DNA from 3 places in the Sporosarcina pasteurii genome. Region 2 is predicted to be linked to each of the others. Evidence: riboswitches for the same ligand, from Rfam matches in the RefSeq annotation. Region 2 holds a riboswitch; each other region holds the start of a gene.
What was found. A riboswitch is a leader RNA that binds a small molecule or an ion and turns the genes downstream of it on or off. The one in region 2 is predicted to bind lysine.
Positions count from the first base shown of each region.

Region 1 (7,189 bases), 290 kb from region 2:
GGGACAATTGAGAACAGGTCAACCGGTACACCTTCCTCTGCTGCTTTGATGACCGCCATCAGTCCTGCGAGACCGCCGCCGACAACAATCATTCTGCTTTTTGTCATGAATGTTTCACTCCTCAAAAATTTAAGTAGACTAATAAATTCATAGTTTATACATCAATTAAGTAAATGCAAATAATGCTTGAACACCAATGATTGAAAGGATTACGAATGCTGCCATCGTGATATACGTAACGATTTGCTGTGAACGTGGTGACTGTGCAATTCCCCAAGTCACAAGAACACCCCATACTCCGTTAAACAAGTGGAACGCAGCTGCAACTACACCCGCAATATAAAATACAAGCATGAACGGATTCGCTAAAATATCCGCCATCATGTCGTAGTTCACTTCTGCTCCTAAAGCCTTTTGAATTCTTGTTTCCCAGATGTGCCATGCGATAAAGATTACTAGGAATACCCCTGTAATTCTTTGTAACATAAACATCCAGTTACGGAACGTACCGTAGCGCTTAACATTATTCTTTGCCGTGAAAGCTATGTATACACCATAAAACGCGTGGAACATTAATGGGATATAAATAATAAACCATTCTAAAAATAGAACGAATGGCAAATTCCCCATAAAGTCTGAAGCTTGATTGAATGCTTCTGGTCCTCGTGTCGCAAAATGGTTAATGACTAAGTGTTGAACTAGAAAAAGTCCAACTGGAATAATCCCTAGCAAAGAATGAAGGCGGCGCACAAAAAAATCAGATTCTCTCGTCAATTCTTTTACCCTCCCTTATTACTGAAGAAATCGGTTTCATAGTTCGTCATTGAAAAAACCTGAAGAAATATTGACCGAATCCCTCTTCATGGTACAATGTTATAGCATATACTATTGTACTCGTACGTTTTAAAGAGGTCAAGGTGCTGAATTGTTTAATAACACAAAAAAGTTAGTAGTTTACCATAATTCGACTATTTAAATTGCGGATTTCTTTAAAATTTACGATCTATTTATACGCTATTTTTAAAAACATTGTACAACCTCTTTATTTGAAAAATTAAAAGTCGATAACCATTCTACTGTGAAATTGATCATTAACCTCATAATGGAATGACAGATAGGACAATTTAGAAAGGTGCAATAAAACGTGGAGAATCATACATACGGGGAACCGACCCAATTCGGTTATGAATTAATACGAGACCATGTATTGCCAAGTATTCTTGGTAAACATGAAGGCGATATTCTTTACTGGGCCGGTAAAGAAATTGCTCGTAAGTTTCCAGTTTTCAGCATGGAAGAAATCCCTTCTTTTTTCCTTGAAGCTGGTTGGGGACAGCTTCAACTTGAAAAAAAGTCAAAAAAAGAAGCCTTTTACAAATTAATTAGCCCTGGTGAAAATCTAAAAGTAAGCGAGCGAAACTTCCAATTAGAAGCGGGATTTCTTGCAGAGCAATACCAAAAACTGAATGGCGTGCTTACAGAGTGTTATGCGGCCCCTGAGCGTAATGAACAATCAATTACTTTCCATATTGCGTGGGATAAAAAAGAAACCGTTTAAATTCCCCATATTAAAAATCGTTGAAAAAGGTGATATTTTGTACCTTTTTCAACGATTTATTTAATTACCCTACATGCCCAAGTTCAAATGTTTTATGTAACACGGCGACTGCCTCTTTCATATACATACTAGGAATAACGACTGAGACTTTAATTTCAGATGTGCTGACCATCTTAATGGGAATTGACGCATCGCGTAATGCATCAAACATGTGCGCCGCCACGCCAGGATTCGAAACCATTCCACTGCCTACGATAGAGACTTTAGCCAGTCCCACTTCGAAATCTGCTCGTTTATAGCCAAGTTCTTCTTTATTCATCTCTAGCACGTTCATCGCTTTTGCAAAGTCTTCATTTTTAATTGAAAATGAAACAGACGGTTGTTCTCCATCCATGATTGTTTGAACAATTATGTCTACGTTTACTTGCTGTTCAGCGAGCACAGTAAATATATTCGCAAGCGAACCATTGTAAGGGGTGTCGTACATAATTGTAATGCGTACGATGTCTTCTTCAAAAGCAACTCCACGTACGATAAGATTATTTTCCATTTCAATTTCCTCCTTAATCATCGTGCCTTCGCCGTTTATATGAGCTGGTCTTACACGAAGCGGCATTTGATGATTTTTAGCAAACTCAATTGCACGCGGGTGAAGTACGCCCGCACCTAAATTTGCCAATTCAAGCATTTCATCATAAGAGATTTCATTTAATTTTGCTGCCTCTTCTATCATTCTCGGATCTGTCGTAAAAACCCCTTCAACGTCCGTATAAATATCGCATGCGGAGGCATTAATTGCAATCGCAACCGCAACTGCACTCGTGTCCGAGCCACCCCGGCCAAGCGTCGTGACTTCAGCATCGTGATCAATACCTTGAAAACCTGCGATGACCGCCACCGCGCCTGATTCTAGTGTATCTACTACTCTTTTCGAATCGACGTCTTCAATGCGTGCGTTGCTGTGGATTGATTCCGTTCTAATGCCTGCTTGCCACCCGGTAAATGATTTCGATGGGATCCCTTTCGCGGAAATTGCCATTGCCAGTAAGGAAGCAGTCACTTGTTCACCCGTTGCAAGCAACATATCCAATTCACGTTTTTCCGCATCAGGATGAATATCTGCTGCAAGCGCTAGTAATTTATCTGTCGTTTTTCCCATTGCAGACACAACAACAGCCACTTGTTTCCCTGTATTTACTTCATCAATAATTAAAGAAGCTGCCCTTTCAATTCTTTCTTCATTGGCAACCGATGTTCCACCAAACTTCATTACAATCTTCTCCAAAATCTCCACCCACTTTCCCCTGAAACGCAAAAACAGCCCTCATTTAATAAATGAGAGCTGGTCCGATTAGAGTGTACACAAAAAACAGTGTCTCCTACGGGATAGCTCTCCAGGTAAAATATCCTGACAGACTCCCGCTTATTCAACGGAAATCCAGCAAGTACTCGATAACAGTTCGATTACTCGCTTCGGCAAATACCCCTTTCTTCTTCAATCGCTAGGCTGTTCCCTTCTTGAAGAATACTTTTAATATTTGCGCCTCTATCCTCACTAAGTATGATTATCTATCATATAGTGAAATAATTCAGTGTCTTCACTCTAACATATTACTTATTTTCTGGCAATTCTTTTTGGAAATATGCTTCCACAGACTCTGCTAGTTTTTCCGGCAATCCAGCTTTTTGAAGTTCTTCAGCTGTTGCTTCCCGAATCTTTTTCACAGAGCCGAAATGTTTAAGCAGGGCCGTTTTTCTTTTCGGTCCAATGCCTGGAATGTTGTCCAGAGAAGAAGTTATCGTATTTGCCCCTCTTCGTTGACGGTGGAATGTAATCGCAAATCTATGCACTTCGTCTTGAATTCGTTGCAACAAATAAAAGGCTTCACTTGTTCTCTTTAATGGAATTAGTTCGACTGGATCGCCGTAAAGAAGTTGTGACGTTTGGTGCTTCTCATCTTTTGCCAATCCAGCAATCGGAATCGATAAGCCTAATTCATCTTCAATGACTTCCCGTGCCACTTCCATTTGACCTTTTCCGCCATCAATTATTACCAAATCAGGCAACGGTAAATCTTCTTTTAAAACACGCACATATCGCCTTCTCACAACTTCACGCATCGCACCATAATCATCGTGCATCGCGGCGGTTTTCGTTTTATACTTACGGTAATCTTTACGATTCGGCTTACCGTCAATAAAAGAAACCATTGCCGAAACAGGATCCACACCGTGCGTATGAGAGTTGTCAAATGCCTCAATACGATGCGGAACAGCAATGTTCATCGCTTCGCCAAGTTCCTCACAAGCACCAACTGTTCGCTGTTCTTGCCGTTCGATTAGTTGGAACTTCTCAGACAATGAAATTCGTGCATTTTTCATCGCCAACTGTACGAGGTCTTTCTTTTTCCCTCTTTGTGGAATAAATACTTGTACGCTTAATAATTGCTTTACAACTTCTGCATCCACATCGGGAGGTAATAATATTTCTTTCGGAATTAAGTGGTCTGACTTACCATAAAACTGTCCGATAAACGTTAATAATTCTTCTTCTGGATCTTTATATAAAGGAAAAATTGAGACATCTCGCTCAATCAGCTTACCTTGACGGACAAAAAATACTTGGACACACATCCAGCCCTTATCGACCGCATAGCCAAAAATATCTCGGTCAGTAAAGTCATTCATCGTCATCGTTTGTTTTTCCATTACCATTTCGATATTCGTGATTTGGTCACGGTACTCTTTTGCCCGTTCGAACTCTAATGATTCCGCTGCCTCATTCATTTTTTCCGTCAATTCTTTTTTCACGCTTTTATACCCGCCGTTTAAAAAACGAGTGATGTTTGCAATCATTTCTTTGTACGTCTCTTCCTCTACCTCATGAATACAAGGTGCTAAACATTGTCCTAGGTGATAGTACAGACATGACCTGGTCGGTAATGTTTGGCATTTACGATATGGGTAAATTCGGTCCAATAACTTCTTCGTCTCACCCGCCGCATATGCGTTTGGATAAGGACCAAAGTATTTTCCTTTGTCATTTTTCACACGTCTCGTAATGATTAATCTTGGATGACGTTCAGCTGTAATCTTTAAGTAAGGATACGATTTATCATCCTTCAACATGACGTTATATTTCGGATCATATTGTTTAATTAAATTTAATTCTAAAATAAGCGCTTCAATATCTGAAGACGTAATAATCGTTTCAAAATCAACAATTTCACTTACGAGTCTTTGCGTTTTCCCATCATGGCTGCCTGTAAAGTAGCTGCGAACGCGCTGCCTCAACACTTTCGCTTTCCCGACGTAAATGACAGTCCCTTGACGGTCTTTCATTAAGTAGCATCCGGGATGATCGGGTAAAATCGCTAACTTCTCTTTTATTAAATCATTCATTTTTATCACCTACTCATTCAAGCATAGAGCACATGCTTCGATGTGACTAGCATAAGCCAATCAAACGAGAAAATCCATTTAAAAAGGCGACTTCCTAAGGAAAAGTGCGCCTTCGTTCATCTGATGCTCGAAACTAGATATAAAAAGCCGGGGTCCTTAAAATGGCCCCGGCGACTTGAAAAAACAGACATTTAATGTATCTTTATTGCTAGCAACGCATTCTCTTACCGCTGAAATTATGCGTGCTTTTCAATTAATTGTGCGAGTGCATCTTTAGGTTGGAAACCAACAACTTTTTCAACCATTTCGCCATCTTTGAAAAGAACAAGTGTAGGAATTGACATAATTCCGAATTTACCAGCAGTTTCTTGGTTATCGTCTACGTCAACTTTTACAATTTTCGCTTTCCCTTCGATTTCACCGTCAAGCTCCTCTAATACTGGAGCAATCATTTTACAAGGTCCGCACCAAGGTGCCCAAAAATCAACAAGTACAACACCTTCTGCAATGTGTTCTGCAAAGTCTTTGTCTGTCGCATTAATAATTGCCATTTCAAATCTTCCTCCTTTGATTTACAACTCTTCTGTATTGTAACATGCTCAAAAATAAGCCGCGAAAAATATGCCTATTCACTAATCCTGTCCCTACTATATTCGAATCATCATGCTTTACGTGACAAAAGCAGCTCTATCAATCCCCCAGTATGCCAAGTACACAGTTGAATCACACCTCCGCAATATGATAATAAAAAAGAAAGTCCTCTACATAGAAGACTCCCCTTTTCGATTAATGATTTATGCATGAACCTTTAATTTCTTAACTTCTTCAATCATCATTGGAATGACTTCGAATAAGTCCCCTACGATGCCGTAATCCGCAACTTTGAAGATTTCCGCTTCTGGGTCTTTGTTTATGGCGACAATCACTTTGGAGTTTGACATCCCTGCCATATGTTGGATAGCACCAGAAATTCCAGCACCGATGTAAAGATCTGGCGTAATAACTTTACCTGTTTGACCGATTTGTAGTGAATAGTCACAGTAATCTGCGTCACATGCACCACGTGATGCACCAATTGCACCACCTAATAGGTCCGCAAGTTCTTGTAGTGGCTTAAAGCCATCTGCACTTCGCACACCACGCCCACCAGCAACAACGACTTTCGCTTCTGACATGTCAACGCCTTCAGTGGCTTTACGAACAACTTCAGAAATAATTGTACGTAAATCTTTTACATCCACATCAACAGAAGTAACGTCACCGCTACGACTTTCATCTTTTTCCAAGGCCGCAATGTTATTCGGACGTACTGTTATGAACAGAAGCCCTTCTTTATGCTTTACTTTTTCAAATGCTTTCCCGGAATAAATTGGACGGATGAATAAAGCATCATCGTCTTCTCCTTCAATTTCAGTTACATCTGAAATGAGGCCAGCTGCTAGTTTACTAGCAATTTTAGGAGATAAATCTTTTCCTAATGCTGTATGACCAAAAACAATTGCTTCTGGATTCTCTTGTTCGCAAACCGCCATGAATCCTTGGCTGTAGCCATCTGAAGTATATTGTTTCAATTTTTCATGCTCAACCGTTACAACACGGTCTGCACCGTATTGAATCATTTCTGCCCCAAGTGATTGAACGGAATCGCCTAGTAGTACCCCAACAACTTCTCCGCCTGCTGAAACTTTTTTTGCAGCTGCAATTGCTTCAAATGAAACGTTACGTAAGACACCATCACGAGTTTCTCCAAGTACTAATACTTTTTTTGACATTCCCTGTCCCTCCTATATCCGATATAAAAGAAGAAGAACTTCTCGCTCTACCTCTTAATACTCGTCCAATTAAATATCAATATATACATCTAGTTTTCTATGATTAATAGCTAAATTCTTGAACAATCAAGTGAAAATTTAAATGACTTTCGCTTCATCTTTCAGTAACTGAACAAGTTCTTTCACTTGATCTGCTATTTCACCTTCAAGGATTCGTCCCGCTTCTTTTGCAGGTGGTAAGAACACATTAACCGTTTCAGTTTTTGCTTCTACGTCGTCCTCATCAAGATCCAGGTCATCGAGCTCCAACTCTTCTAGCGGCTTTCTTTTCGCTTTCATAATCCCAGGCAATGAAGGATAACGTGGCTCGTTTAACCCTTGTTGCGCCGTCACTAATAATGGCAGTGCTGTTTCGAGTACTTCAGAATCTCCTTCAACGTCACGAACAATCTTCACG
Region 1 is NZ_CP160452.1:947,282-954,470, reverse strand. Features, by position in the region: gene sdhA (succinate dehydrogenase flavoprotein subunit) at 1-107, opposite strand, end outside; gene AB1H92_RS04325 (succinate dehydrogenase cytochrome b558 subunit) at 166-774, opposite strand; gene AB1H92_RS04320 (YslB family protein) at 1,145-1,558, shown strand; gene AB1H92_RS04315 (aspartate kinase) at 1,623-2,843, opposite strand; lysine riboswitch at 2,938-3,115, opposite strand; gene uvrC (excinuclease ABC subunit UvrC) at 3,170-4,960, opposite strand; gene trxA (thioredoxin) at 5,197-5,511, opposite strand; gene AB1H92_RS04300 (electron transfer flavoprotein subunit alpha/FixB family protein) at 5,755-6,732, opposite strand; gene AB1H92_RS04295 (electron transfer flavoprotein subunit beta/FixA family protein) at 6,871-7,189, opposite strand, start outside.
Region 1: it holds a riboswitch for lysine, as region 2 does, so the genes downstream of both, AB1H92_RS04315 (aspartate kinase) here and dapA (4-hydroxy-tetrahydrodipicolinate synthase) in region 2, are expected to answer to the same signal.

Region 2 (7,189 bases):
GCGGCTGCAACATTAGCAGCGACGCTTGTAGGATTTCGACTTGGGTTAATTGATCAGCAAATCGTAAACGCGGTGATTGTGATCATCTTGGTAACTTGTATTATTGGTCCCTACTTCTCTGAAAAATATGCCAAAAAACTGGCTATTTCACAGGATAAGGGCGGCCGGGATGAATCACTTCCTGAACGAATCTTAATCCCACTTTCGAACCCAGATACAATGGAATCTTTAATGGATATGGGGTTTGTTGTGAAAAAGGCGTTAAATTCAAATGCGCCGCTCTATCCATTGACAGTTGTTCAAAAAGATTTAAAACAGGCGAGCGATGAGGTATCTCAGGCAGAAAGAATGCTCGAGCATGCGGTGATGTATGCCTCAGGTGCAGAAGTTCCTGTCAAACTCCTAACAAGAGTGGACCAAAATGTTGGATGGGGAATTGAACGTGCTTCTACCGAAGAACAAATTACAACGATTATCGCAGGCTGGGATGGTGTCAGGCAACGAGATGAAAAGACTTATGGAACGGTCATTGACAACTTCCTTGAACATACGTATCAGCGCTCACTGATTACGAAAGTGAGACAACCGCTCAATACAATGGATCGTATTATTTTGATTCTGCCAAATAACGTTGTCTATAAACCGGGGTTTGAAGATGCGATTTCTATTATTAAGGATATTGCTTCCCAGTTAAGCACATCCATTAAAGGCCTTGTTCTTCGTGATGACTTAGATGTCTATGAAAAAGTTTCTGGACGGGTACGCCCTAATATTAAAATTGACTTCCATTCAAAGGATAGTTGGGATTCACTTTATGAAAATGATTTGAACGAAATTAAATCAACTGACCTAGTCATTTTATTAAGTGCCAGAAGAGGTACAGTGGCATGGAATCCTGAATTAGAAGATATGCCGAAGCAACTTGCTGCTTTAAATCGCGGCAACTTCATCGTGTTTTATCCAACGGAAATGAAAGAAACAGATATTCGTGGATCACGTGAATAAAAACTAAGTTAAATCAACCATAGATTCTCCTAAGAGGGTTTCTATGGTTGATTTTTTTTGTTAACCGTGTAGACACTCTTCCCCAATTTCACCAATAGTTCTCCCCCCTATTTTAATCCCTTGTAAATAAGGAGGATTAATATAGATTATTTTGTTATGATAAATTAGAAGCAGAGAATTGTTGGAAAGGAAGATTACTATGCGAGTTGTTAATAATATTGCCGATCTGATTGGAAATACGCCGCTTGTCAAGCTGCGGTCATTATCTCCGGAAAATGGTGCGGCAGTCTATGTGAAACTTGAATTTTTTAATCCTAGCCGAAGTGTCAAAGACCGCGCTGCTTACAATATGATTGTAGCGGCGGAAGCAAGCGGACAATTACAAGTTGGTGCAACGATTATTGAACCGACGTCTGGAAATACTGGGATCGGACTTGCCATGAATGCTGCAGCTAAAGGTTATCGGGCAATTATGGTTATGCCCGATAATGCAACTGCTGAGCGCATTAATCTATTAAAGGCATATGGTGCAGAAATTATTCTTACACCGAGTGAAGAGAGAATGCCTGGCGCAATCGCTAAAGCGAACGAACTTGCCTCCGCAATTGAAAACAGTTTTATTCCAATGCAATTTGATAATGAGGCGAATCCTAATATTCATCGAACAACGACTGCCGTTGAAATCATTGATGCAATGGCAGCGATTGACAGAAAACTTACTGCTTTTGTTTGTACTGCCGGAACAGGTGGAACCGTTACAGGAACTGGAGAAGCACTCAAAGAGTATGACCCTTCAATTACTGTCCATGTGGCTGAGCCAGCTGGATCTCCGGTGTTGTCCGGCGGCAAGCCCGGAAAACATAAGCTTGTTGGAACAAGCCCAGGTTTTATTCCGCATGTACTCAATACAAATGTGTATGATGAAATTTTCAAAATAGAAGATGATGAGGCCTATTATATCGTGAGACAATTAGCTGCTAATGAAGGTATCCTACTTGGACCTTCTGGTGGTGCATCGGTTTTTGCAGCACTAGAGGTTGCCAAGCGTTTAACACCAAATGATACTGTCGTCTGTATCGCACCAGATTCAGGTGAACGTTATTTATCGAGCGACTTATTTCAATTTTAAAATTCAACCTTTTGCCTATGAGATTAGGTGGAAGGTTTTTTTAACTATACATAGTTGACAATTCCGAGTAGTATAGTAGATTATATGTAATACATTTATTCATATTGATTTAATAGGATTTATGAATGAAGGAGGAAATTCAATATGTATTTGACGATTGATGGGATTGAAAAAAGTTTTCCTCATAAAGAAAATGGGCAAGTGAAAGTGTTAGATGCCATTGATTTAGAAGTTGAGCAAGGCCAATTCGTGTCCATTGTAGGCCCCTCTGGCTGCGGGAAATCAACATTACTATATTTAATCGCAGGACTTGAACAACCAGACGCAGGAGAAATTCGGATTGCCGGAAAGAAAGTAACAAGCGCGGGGCCAGACCGAGTAGTTGTCTTTCAAGAAGATGGATTATTTCCATGGTTAACGATTCTAGATAATGTTACCTACGGATTGCGTTTGAAGAAAATTACTAAAAAAGAAGCTGAAGATAAAGCACGAGAGATGTTGAAGATGGTTCATTTAAGTAATTATGCGGATGCCTATCCGCACCAATTATCGGGCGGCATGAAGCAACGTGCATCAATTGCACGTGCACTTGTCATGGAACCGGATATTTTATTAATGGATGAACCCTTTGCCGCTTTGGATGAGCAAACGAGAATGGTTTTACATAATGAACTCCTGGAAATTTGGAAAAAGACAAAAGTGACGATTTTCTTTATTACCCATAACATTCGGGAGGCTGTGCTTTTATCGGAAAAAATCATTGTTTTTGAAACACGTCCAGGAAAAATCAAAGCAACCTTTACAGTCGAAACAACGAAGGATGGTATCACACCAAATGATATTACGCTTCAATTAGAGAAACAAATTTTAACAGCTTTAGAAGCTGAAATTGAGAAAGTAGTAAAGGAGGAAATGGGCGATGACTACAGTTTTAAGACGCGTGATCTTCATCGCGATGCTAGCGGGGATATGGGAAGTCACATCTAGATTATCAGATTTACCCACTTTTATGTTTCCTAGTTTTACTCAGGTCATTCAAACATTACTGTCAGGTTTGATTAGCGGACAAATGATTTCCGCAATTACGAGCAGTTTAGGTCGGCTTCTCCTTGGCTTTTCGATTGCAATCATACTTGGTTTGCTATTAGGTTATTTAATTTGGCGATTTAAGCTGGTGGAAGATACACTTGGATTCCTCGTAACTGCCCTTCAGTCTATTCCAAGTATTGTTTGGTTCCCACTTGCAATTATTTGGTTTGGTTTGAATGATATTGCGATTTTATTTATCGTGACCATCGGGGCAACTTGGACGATGACAATTAACGCGACGAGTGGCTTTAAAAATGTTCCGACGCTTTACCAACGAGTAGGCAAAACATTTGGGTCAAACGGATTTCACTTTTTGCGAACCGTTATCCTCCCCTCCTCTGTTCCCCAACTCATTTCGGGGTTACGAATTGCATGGGCATTTTCATGGCGTGCATTAATGGCAGGAGAATTGCTCGGCGCTGGAAACGGCTTAGGGCAACTTCTTGAGACGGGCAGATCATTAGGACAGATGGATTTGGTCATTTCTGTCATGATTATTATCGGCGTCATCGGTACGATTATGGATAACGTCGTCTTTTTACGACTAGAACGCAACGTCCAGAAGAAATGGGGAGTTAGTTAGGTGAGATTTATTAGCTAAAAGCATTAAAAATAAGACGAAATTAGAGGAGTGATTTGTATGAGAAGAAAATTACCTGTACTTATGCTGTTAACAGTATTTTTGCTCAGTATTTTAGCGGCATGTGGAAAAGAAAGCGAGGCCGACATTAAAGAAGTGAACATCGGGTATTTTCCAAACTTAACGCATATTACAACGATTGTCGCATTGGAAAACGGTTATTTCAAGGAAGCTTTTAGCGATGACATTGAAATTAAGACAAAAACAGTGAGCAATGGCGGATTATTTATGGAAGCGATGGCAACTAAATCGATTGACGTAGGTACAGTTGGGCCGGGACCACTTCTGAACATCTTTGTGAAAGATCCGAGATATCATATTATTTCCGGTGCTGTAAATGGCGGTGCCGTACTCGTTACAAGTGATCATAGTAATATATCATCACTAAAAGATTTAGACGGCAAAAAAGTTGCGATTCCAGTGATAGGAAGTACGCAAGATGTTATGTTAAGAAAAGCACTTCAAGAGGTAGATTTGAAACCGACGACAAATGGTGGAACAGTCGAACTATTTGCGGCAGCCCCCGCTGACACAGCAACACTATTCATTCAAAAGTCAGTTGATGCAACTGCAACCCAAGAACCGTGGGGATATATTTTAGAATCACAGGCAGACGGTAATTTGCTATTGGATTGGGAGTCATTTGCATGGGGAAAAGACTCTACAAATACAGTCGTCGTTGCTAGAGAAGGTTTTCTAGAAAACGATGAGCTTACGAAAGCTTATTTAACAGCGCATATGAAAGCCGTTCAATTTATTGAACAACATCCAGAAGAAAGCCAAGAACTTGTCATTCATCATATTAAAGAATTAACAGGAAAAGAGATTGACAAGGAAGAAGTAGAAGTTGCCTTTAGTCGACTCCAAGTGACAACATTGGTGAATGAACAAGTGATTCAAGAAATGGCGACAATCAGTGAAGAAGCTGGTTATGCAAAAAGCGCTGATATCGATGGTTTGTTCCGATTAGAACTATTAGAGTCTCTCGAATAAATTAAATATAAAAAGAGGAAGATAAATGTTTTTATCTTCCTCTTTTTTGTTCATACAAGTATATGTTATTGAGCTACCGCTTTTTATTGTATTATTTTATGGTTTGTTATGTGAACTTTTTCCGCTCAGCTATTCAAATAGCCATACGATCGTGTGTTAATAAAACCTCTTGAAGCTCATGAAGTTGTTCTTCATTTAACGGAATCATTGGTAGACGGACACCGCCGACATCGACTCCTTTAATATTCAATGCGGCTTTGACTGCGGTTGGATTTGGCGTTGCAAACATTGCTTTCATAACAGGTAGCAATCTACGATGATCTCTCGCTGCTTGTTGTACATCGCCATTAGTAAAGTTTTCAAGCATGGTTTGCATATTATTTCCGATAATATGAGATGACACAGATACGACACCCACCCCACCAATTGCCAAAACAGGAAGCGCTAAACTATCATCTCCGCTATACAATGAAAACTCGTCAGGCGTTTGCTCAATAATTTTAGCCATCGCATCTAAATCAGCGCTCGCCTCTTTAATCGCAACGATATTAGAAATATTGGCAAGTCGAACAGTCGTCTCCACTTCCATATTGACGGCGCTGCGCCCAGGAATGTTATAGAGCATAATCGGTAAAGACGTGGAAGCTGCAATTGTCTTGAAATGTTCATATAACCCTTCTTGACATGGTTTATTATAGTAAGGCGAAACAAGCATAATCCCATTAACCCCTACTTCTTCCGCACGCATTGTCAGTTCAATCGACGCTTTCGTGTTGTTTGAACCTGTTCCCGCAATCACCGGAACTCTTCCCTGTACTACTTCCACCGTATACTTAAATAATTCAACCTTTTCATCATCAGTCAGTGTCGGAGATTCTCCAGTAGTCCCTGCAATCACTAAACTATCTGATCCGTTGGCAATTAAGTACTCAATCAAGTTACTCGTCGCTGGGAAATCAATCTCACCCTGTTCATCAAAAGGTGTCACCATTGCTGTTACAATTTGTCCAAAATTCATTAACTCCACTTCCTATCATTTATTTTTGGAAAATAAATAGAGGGAGTAGGGCAACTAATTATTAAACGCAAAAAGCAACAACGAGGGTTCGTTGTTGCAGCTGAAATAATAAATTATTTCTTTGCAAAAAGATAGCCCTCCATATAGTCTCCTATATGACAATCCTGAGCTTATTCAACCCAGAACCAGCTTCGAGAAAAATGAGTCTCTCTCCACTTCGGCAAATCCCCCTTTCCACAATCATCATCGGACCTCATTATCCTCAGGTTGTGTACTAATGGTTTTTGCGCCTCTATCCTTACTTCAAAACTTTTGAAATAAGAGAAATCTTTAATTACTATGACTATACTTCTTTTTGATAAAAAATGCAAGGATGAATTCTACGAAAGCAGTTTAAAGTGTAATGATCATATTCAATTAGCGGCAATTTCGCATTCAAGATTTTTCATTTTAAAAACCAAAAACCGTTTCATAAATAGGCCCAACAAAAAACCCTTCCCAAATTGGAAAGGGTTGATTGATCAATATGATTAAGCTACATATGAAAGACGTGCGTTTTTTGAAAAATGTGCTAGTGCTTTTTTCGCTTCACTTTGATTTGTATATTCGAAAATTCTGAAGGAATGTTGCTCAAATACTGTGACTACCCACATTTGACATTCTCCTTTATTAGTTACTTTTCATTGCACCTTTAGTATACTGTGTTTTATAACAGAAAAAAAGGACAATGTGTACACCTTCACAAATCATTCGAAACTAAAGCGCTTACATTCGACGTTTTTATGACAATAATCAAAGTAATTGCGTTTTATGATGATTCCCGCTTTTGAAGACATAACAAAAAGTAATCCTGCCCAAACACATCCTTTGGGCAGGATTACTCTATTTACCTAATGTCATTGGTTCGGGTTATGTGAATCAACCTACTGTGTCGATTGATTCTGATTGTTTCAAAGCTCCGTTTGCTTCCGGAATGTTATTTATGTCAAGTGCATTCATTTTACAGAAATATTCCAGAAAGCGTTCAACTTCTTTAATTTGCTCTTCATCTGTTTTTAACGCAATGATATCTTTTAAAATTTGGGCAGTCCAAACATTATCGAAATAACGATATTTACCAGAATTCCATGAAGTTCGATGAGGATGATTCTGATTGATATAGTAATTCCAGAAAAGCATTTTCTCTGCTTCTTCGTCTGTCAGTTTGATTCTAAATTCTGCGTGGGACGGGACCATTCCATCATTACTACTGTTGCCGGAAAATGTTTCATTCACCATATAGAGACCGAGGATCCGTCTTTCTGTTTCTGCTTGT
Region 2 is NZ_CP160452.1:1,232,306-1,239,494, reverse strand. Features, by position in the region: gene AB1H92_RS05590 (cation:proton antiporter) at 1-1,005, shown strand, start outside; gene cysK (cysteine synthase A) at 1,205-2,134, shown strand; gene AB1H92_RS05580 (ABC transporter ATP-binding protein) at 2,279-3,121, shown strand; gene AB1H92_RS05575 (ABC transporter permease) at 3,054-3,806, shown strand; gene AB1H92_RS05570 (ABC transporter substrate-binding protein) at 3,888-4,856, shown strand; gene dapA (4-hydroxy-tetrahydrodipicolinate synthase) at 4,990-5,874, opposite strand; lysine riboswitch at 5,999-6,177, opposite strand; gene AB1H92_RS05560 (hypothetical protein) at 6,405-6,527, opposite strand; gene AB1H92_RS05555 (malate synthase) at 6,793-7,189, opposite strand, start outside.

Region 3 (7,189 bases), 1.3 Mb from region 2:
ACAATTTCTTCATGTGTTTCACCTAGGCCAAGCATTAAAGAAGACTTTGTTGGAATTTCAGGATACATTTCCTTCGCCCGTTTAAGCAATTCGAGTGAACGGTCATAAGTTGCACGTGCTCGGACTCTTTTCGTGAGTCGACGAACCGTCTCAATATTATGGTTTAAGATATCCGGTTTCGCATCCATTAACGTTTTTAAGTTTTCGTATACCCCACCCATGTCGGATGGAAGCACTTCAATTGTCGTAAATGGGTTTTTACGACGAATTGCCCGGATCGTTTCCGCAAACACACCTGCACCGCCGTCCTTCTGATCATCACGTGCAACCGCTGTGACAACGACGTGCTTTAAGTTCATTAATTGTACGGAATCAGCAACACGTTCCGGTTCGGCTAAATCAAGCTCGTTTGGAAGGCCTGTATTCACTGCACAAAAACGGCAGGCTCTCGTACAAATTGCACCTAAAATCATAAACGTAGCTGTTCTACGCTCTCCCCAACATTCATGAATATTCGGGCATCGAGCCTCTTCACAAACTGTATTGAGATTTTGTTCACGCATTAACTTTTTTAAATCTCTATAGTTCTCGTTTGTATTCAACTTAATCTTAAGCCAATCTGGTTTCCTTAAATGTTCAGTTTTCTTTCCTCGTTCAGGTCTACATGACAAGACAATCGACTCCATTTCTTGAAGACTTTAGTGAAGTATTACATCATTGCTGCAATTATACTTATTTATTATCTTGACTATCGTAAATGTATCACAATTACACTATTCAAACAACCTTCATCGCCGAATGAATCGGGCAAGTACTTAAAATAATTAAAATACCAAAAAACTGTAGAGAAAGTCCAAACTGGACTCCATCTACAGTCTGTTAAAGCGTTGTATATCGACCATCTGCTAAACTGATTTTTTCCTTGATTTCGAAACCGCGTTCACAATACTTGCGGCTAATCCTCCCCAAATGACGAGGATTCCAACGACCATCATTCCGATTGCTCCACCACTCATAGCGAATCCTCCTTAGTTTTCTTCATAATCTGTAGTCTCATGTGTATTCGGTTTCCATTTGGAGAGCGTAAATAAGACTGCTAAGACTAATGCGCCTAATGCGACAGACCAGCCTCCAAATAGAATAAATGTATTTGAGTATCCTTCATAATTTCCATTATCTGTTTCATGAAGCTTTAACAAGTTCGTACGTAATAAACCAAACATCATATACCCTAGGACTATCGGTGTAATGACGCTCAAACAAACTTTCCACCAAGCCCCTAGACGTATATCAGAAATCGCGTTTGCATGATTTTCAAATACGCCAAGCTTTCTAAATGCCCATGCGATCAGGATAACTTCTATTAATCCAATTGCTGCGACTCCGAATTGGTTGATGAAGTAATCCGCTGCATCAAGGAAGAATAATCCGCCACGTGTCGCGAAAAGCGTGGAAACAACTGCCGCTATTCCAACACCAACGATAACAGATTTACTTCTAGAGACATTAAATTTATCAGATATACCAGCGATATACGTTTCACAGATTGAGATGAGAGAAGATATACCAGCAAGTACAAGTGATAAGAAGAATAGCGTACCAAATAAGCTATTCATTCCTGGCATCTGATTGATAATCTCCGGGAATACAACGAAAGCTAAGCCTACGCCAGCATCGGCAACCTCTGAAACAGCAGTTCCAGCTTGCGTTGCCATAAAACCTAGTGCCGCGAAAATCCCAATTCCCGCAAGTAATTCAAAACCTGAATTAGCAAAACCTGTAATAAAAGCGTTATTCGTAATATCCGATTTTTTAGGTAAGTAACTAGAATACGTGATCATAATTGCAAATGCGATAGACAAACTAAAGAAAATATGTCCGTAGGCTGCTACCCATACTGTCGGATTGGCGAGTTTAGTCAAATCTGGTTTGAAAAATGCATCTAATCCAAGCAGTGCACCATCAAGCGTAACCGCACGTATAACGACCATTAGAAATACAATTATTAACATTGGAATAAATATACGGTTTGCGAGTTCTATTCCACGCTGTACCCCTGCTAATAGAATAATAAAAACGATTGCCCATACAAGTAGTAAAGGGATTAGTACACCAGGAACGTACCCCCCCACATCTCCAGGAGTATCTGCTAAATTCAGCACATCCCCAAACAAGAACCCAGCTGTATCAGTACCCCAAGATAAATTAAATGAGTAAATCGTATACTTCATTGCCCAGGCAATAATAACAGAATAATAGGTTGATATAACAAATGAGACAAAAACGCCCCACCAACCTATCCATTCAGATTTCTTGCCTGACATTCTAAAAAACGAAAGTGGCGCTGAACCACGATACTTATGACCGATTGTAAACTCCATAATTAAAATCGGAATACCCGCAGTTAATAATGCAAATAAGTAAGGGATAAAAAATGCACCGCCACCATTTTCATAGGCAACATACGGAAATCTCCAAATATTCCCAAGCCCTACTGCAGAGCCAACTGCGGCCATAATAAACCCTGCTCGACTCCCCCATTGTGAACGTCTTGACATGAATTTTCCTCCTTTTCCTTTTCTCTATTTGTCCGAAAATTCAAAAGCTAAACACAAGTTAATTATATATTGCTACTATTCTATTGTCAAAACATTTTTAAAATACCTACTATTTTTTTCGACAAAAAAAGAAGTGATGAATTCCATCACTTCTTTCGCTTAAATTGATTGTTTTGAATGACCTAACGCAACTTTTCCAGCCTTTGACCGCATTGTCCAAACTGAAAACAACACAATTAAAACGACAATAACCGACAATAACCCTAACCAGATCGAGCCAGTTACACCCAACACGACATATCCGATTACCGTAATTCCAGCACTCATCAAAGCGTACGGAAGTTGTGTCGCCACGTGATCCATATGGTTACATCCAGCACCCGTTGACGATAGAATCGTTGTATCTGAAATTGGTGAGCAATGGTCTCCAAATACCGCTCCTGCAAGGACTGCCGCCAATGCAGGGAGTAGCATTTCAGGTGAAGCATCTAACATAATTTTTCCCGCAATCGGCAATAAGATTCCGAATGATCCCCATGAAGTACCCGTTGAAAATGCCATAAGTCCAGCTAGTACAAACATGATGGCTGGCAAGAATGCAACTGGAATATTTGCTTGCATCACAACATTAGATAAATAAACTCCAGTATCTAACTTGTCAATTAAATCAGTCAAGCCCCAAGCTAAAATTAGTATAAGCACCGCTGGCATCATAGCCTTCACGCCACTCGTAAAAGCTTGTCTCATTAGCAAAGTATTTGCAGTTTCATTGTTTTTAAATTGCAGTGAATATAAGATTGCAGCTAAGCCTGCTCCTGATAATCCACCGATAACTAGAGAATATGGAACATTTGTATTTTCAAAGATTGACCAAATCGAAACAGCAATTCCGTCTGCAACACTTGCTTGATACCCTGTCCATACCATCATGAGCAACGTCACTACAATAAGTGTAACGATAGGCGCTACGAGATCTCGTACTTTACCATATGCATGCACAGGAAAATCTTCTTTTAATTGGCCAGGAATTTCTTTATTAGGATCGTATAATTGACCTTTGCTTTCCGCACGGTCTTCATGTCTTTTCATTTCGAAAAAGTCTACATTCGTCCAAGCAAAGAAGAATACTAAAGCCAATGTTGTTACGACATAAAAGTTCATTGGCGCCATTAATAAGAAGGCAGATAGCGGTGAATAGCTTATCGCAGCAGCTCCGCTAAACATAATACCGAGAAGACCTATCAAATATGCGCCCCAACTTGAAATAGGAGACACGACACAAATAGGTGCAGAAGTCGAGTCAATAAAATATGCTAGCTTTGCACGCGATATTTTATGGCGGTCCGTAATCGGTCTTGAAATTTGTCCGACTGCAAGTGAATTAAAATAGTCATCCACGAAAATGGCAATTCCCAAAGCAACTGTTAATAACTTCGCGCCTCGTTTCGTTTTCACGTGACGTATTGCCCACTCCGCAAATGCCCTGCTTCCGCCAGACAAACTAACAAAAGCGGTAATGACACCAAGCAATAAGATAAATAACATAATATTAATATTATCTGAGTTAATGGCGCTGCTGCCCCAATCCCAAAATGAGACCGTGATAGACTCCCATAATTCAATAAATATTTGCGTTGGTGAAAACGCAGCAACAATTAATGCCCCCGCTACAATACCAGTTCCAAGAGATAACAGTACGCGTCTTGTCAGCAATACCATTACAATCGCTAATATTGGTGGGATTATTGAAACCCAAGTTCCTATCATTCTAAATTCCTCCAATTGATTGGGGGTGAGGTGTTTTTCAGGTAATTAAAAAGCCAGCTGCTCGTCGCACAATCGAATGTGTTACGGGAAGCCGGCTTACTCTACTTTTCGTCTGTTTGATAAATATAAAAGCTTATCTCACGTCCGATTTGTAGCTCATCATCAGCAAATACGCTGTATGACAGTGTTATTCTTATTTAGAATAACCCCAACCTGATGACTTTGACAAATTCATCAAGCTTCGGCAAAACTCCCTTTCACACATGATCATCGTTGTCACACTTCCATGTACTACTGATAAGTAATGCAGCCTCTACCCTATCGATATTTTCTTTGTAGAAATGATTATATCAAAATTATTTAAGAACTTCAAGGGCTATTTTATTCCTGTAATTCCGGTTTCAACGGAACTTCAACATCCACATTCGGTTTCATCACTCCATCTCCAGTACTATAGACTTGTGGTACCGGACCTTGTACGAGTCCAATCGCAATCGGCACTGTTTGTTCTACAATCGATGTCTTTGTGGCAAGCGGAACAATGATTTTAACTTGCACTGTTAGGACAATGTTTACTTCAACATACGCATTATTAATACCGAATTCCTTAATATAAGGCACAACAGTTGCATGGGCATCACCGATAACATGAAAGCGAATTGGAATTCTTGGGCCAAGATTACCAAGGAGCGGTAAATCTGTCACTTGCCCAAGGGATACAAAAAAAACAACGCCCCCTTGCGATTGCATTTGTTCCGCATCATATTCGATATCTTCATCTAACGGTAATATATCAATATTTCCTTTTTCAATTTCATCTAAGTTTTCATCGACAGTTGTACGAACATCCGCAAGTATTCGATTGATCACTTCTGTATTATATTTCGCAATCACTTGATCCGAACTCTCGCCCGTTGGTACATGTTGAATCACATCATTCACATCAAGGACATTTGCAATTCGTTCCGTAATCGCTTCACTGATGACATGATTTGCGATTTTCTCGGTTTGAACTTCAGCATAACCGATGTAAATTGGAGTGAGTTTTTGATTGACATAGTAAAAAAAATAAACAACCGCTACAATTACAGCAAGGAAAATAAACGGCAATATCTTTCCTTTTCGCCGAAAGATTCCTCTCCGTTTAATTGGTTTTTGAAATTTCAAAACGACTCCTCCCGTTATAACATATGCTAGGGAAGAGTCGTTGATTCACCATTATTTTGACCGTACTTTGCTAATACATCTCGGATTAAATCGGGCATGAAATATTCTTTGTCTAACTCTTTAAACAATGGAAAGAAATATCCAAACGTAAACATATCTAGCGTTGCAAGTGTATACGTCTCTTCAGGTACAACTTCTTTATTTCCCGCGAAAAGCGCACCCCATCGGTTCCTATACAATCTTTCATGAAGAATTGCCCCCATCAAAGTACCACGAAATCCCAAGCCTTTTACTTCAATATGTGCCAAATCTTCGTTTAACGACTGCTCATAGACTTCTAGTAATTGGTCACCGGTTAATTCAATTGTACAGACGTTGATCGGATGAGGTAATATTTGGTGCATATCCCCTTTCGTGATCCACCCTTTTTCCAAACTTCCCAAAAAGATGCCTGCATTAAACAGCGCGCAATCTGCGTCCGTATAATCAATTAACGCCCTACCAAAATAAGAGGATAATTCGCTCGTGCCAAATAGATTTTGCTTCAAATCCACCGCATTATAAAACAACTTTTCTTCTAAGGCTGTTTTTCCAACATCTATATACTTCGCTATTTTCTCAACATCTTCTTCCAAAACTGGTAAGTCTGCTGAGCGATAAAGGCTCGCATGCTTATCAATTACCTGTTTTTTCTTATCGTCGAATTGCACTGTCACATGCCCTACAAAATCACCAAATTTCCCTGTCGCCGCAAGTAATGCATCATTCACATACTCGCCTTCAGGTAAAATATGATGTGTATGGGCGCCCAATATCACATCGATATGTGGACATTCCACTGCTAGTAACTGATCTTCTGGAAGTCCTAAATGAGACAAACAAATAATCACATCTGTCTTCTCCACAAGCTGCTCTGCTTCATTTATAAGTTGTTCCCTTGAAGGGATAATCTTCCAATCCAATGTTTCATAGAACTGTTTGTAATAAGCAGTTGCACCTATGACGCCGATTTTTGTTCCTTTTGCAGTCGTATAAATGGTAGACGATGTTGCCCAGTTCGGAAGTTCCTCATTAGAATCTAGTAAGTTTCCAACAATTACATCAAACTTCGCCTCGTCATAAAGTTCATCTAACGCAGCCTTAGACATCGTGATTCCTTCATTATTTCCAATCGTCACCGCATCATAACCGGCTTCGTTTAATAGTTGAATATTGCCCTTCCCATTCGTACCTTCTGTAAAAGGGTGTGAGCGGTCCACGTGGTCGCCGATATCAAAAAGATAAACAGGTTCCCCGCGTGCGTCAAATTCTTTCCGTTTATCCACAAGTAAACGGTGAATTTGCGGCCAATATTCAAAATGACTATGAATATCATTTGTATGCAAGATATGAATTATTTCCATCCAACAATCTACCCCCAAATTCCATCAACAATTGAACGTACACCTAGAAGAAGTAGAATGATACGCAACGCAAATACTAGTGTTTCAGATTTCATTTTGTTATTTAAATATGCCCCCATTTTCGCACCAAAATATGCTGCCGGGACGACAGGGATTGTATAGAGCCAAGGAACGTTACCGAGAGAAATATGTGTAATTGAATTAACAATTGCAGATAAAAACACCATGAACATTGATGTGCCAACCGCAACATGTGGCGGGAATAAAAACAATAAAATCATCGCTGGAACAATA
Region 3 is NZ_CP160452.1:2,576,893-2,584,081, forward strand. Features, by position in the region: gene lipA (lipoyl synthase) at 1-686, opposite strand, end outside; gene AB1H92_RS12365 (methionine/alanine import family NSS transporter small subunit) at 906-1,016, opposite strand; gene AB1H92_RS12370 (sodium-dependent transporter) at 1,029-2,558, opposite strand; gene AB1H92_RS12375 (Na+/H+ antiporter NhaC family protein) at 2,718-4,325, opposite strand; lysine riboswitch at 4,470-4,649, opposite strand; gene yunB (sporulation protein YunB) at 4,707-5,492, opposite strand; gene AB1H92_RS12385 (bifunctional UDP-sugar hydrolase/5'-nucleotidase) at 5,519-6,895, opposite strand; gene AB1H92_RS12390 (sulfite exporter TauE/SafE family protein) at 6,904-7,189, opposite strand, start outside.
Region 3: it holds a riboswitch for lysine, as region 2 does, so the genes downstream of both, AB1H92_RS12375 (Na+/H+ antiporter NhaC family protein) here and dapA (4-hydroxy-tetrahydrodipicolinate synthase) in region 2, are expected to answer to the same signal.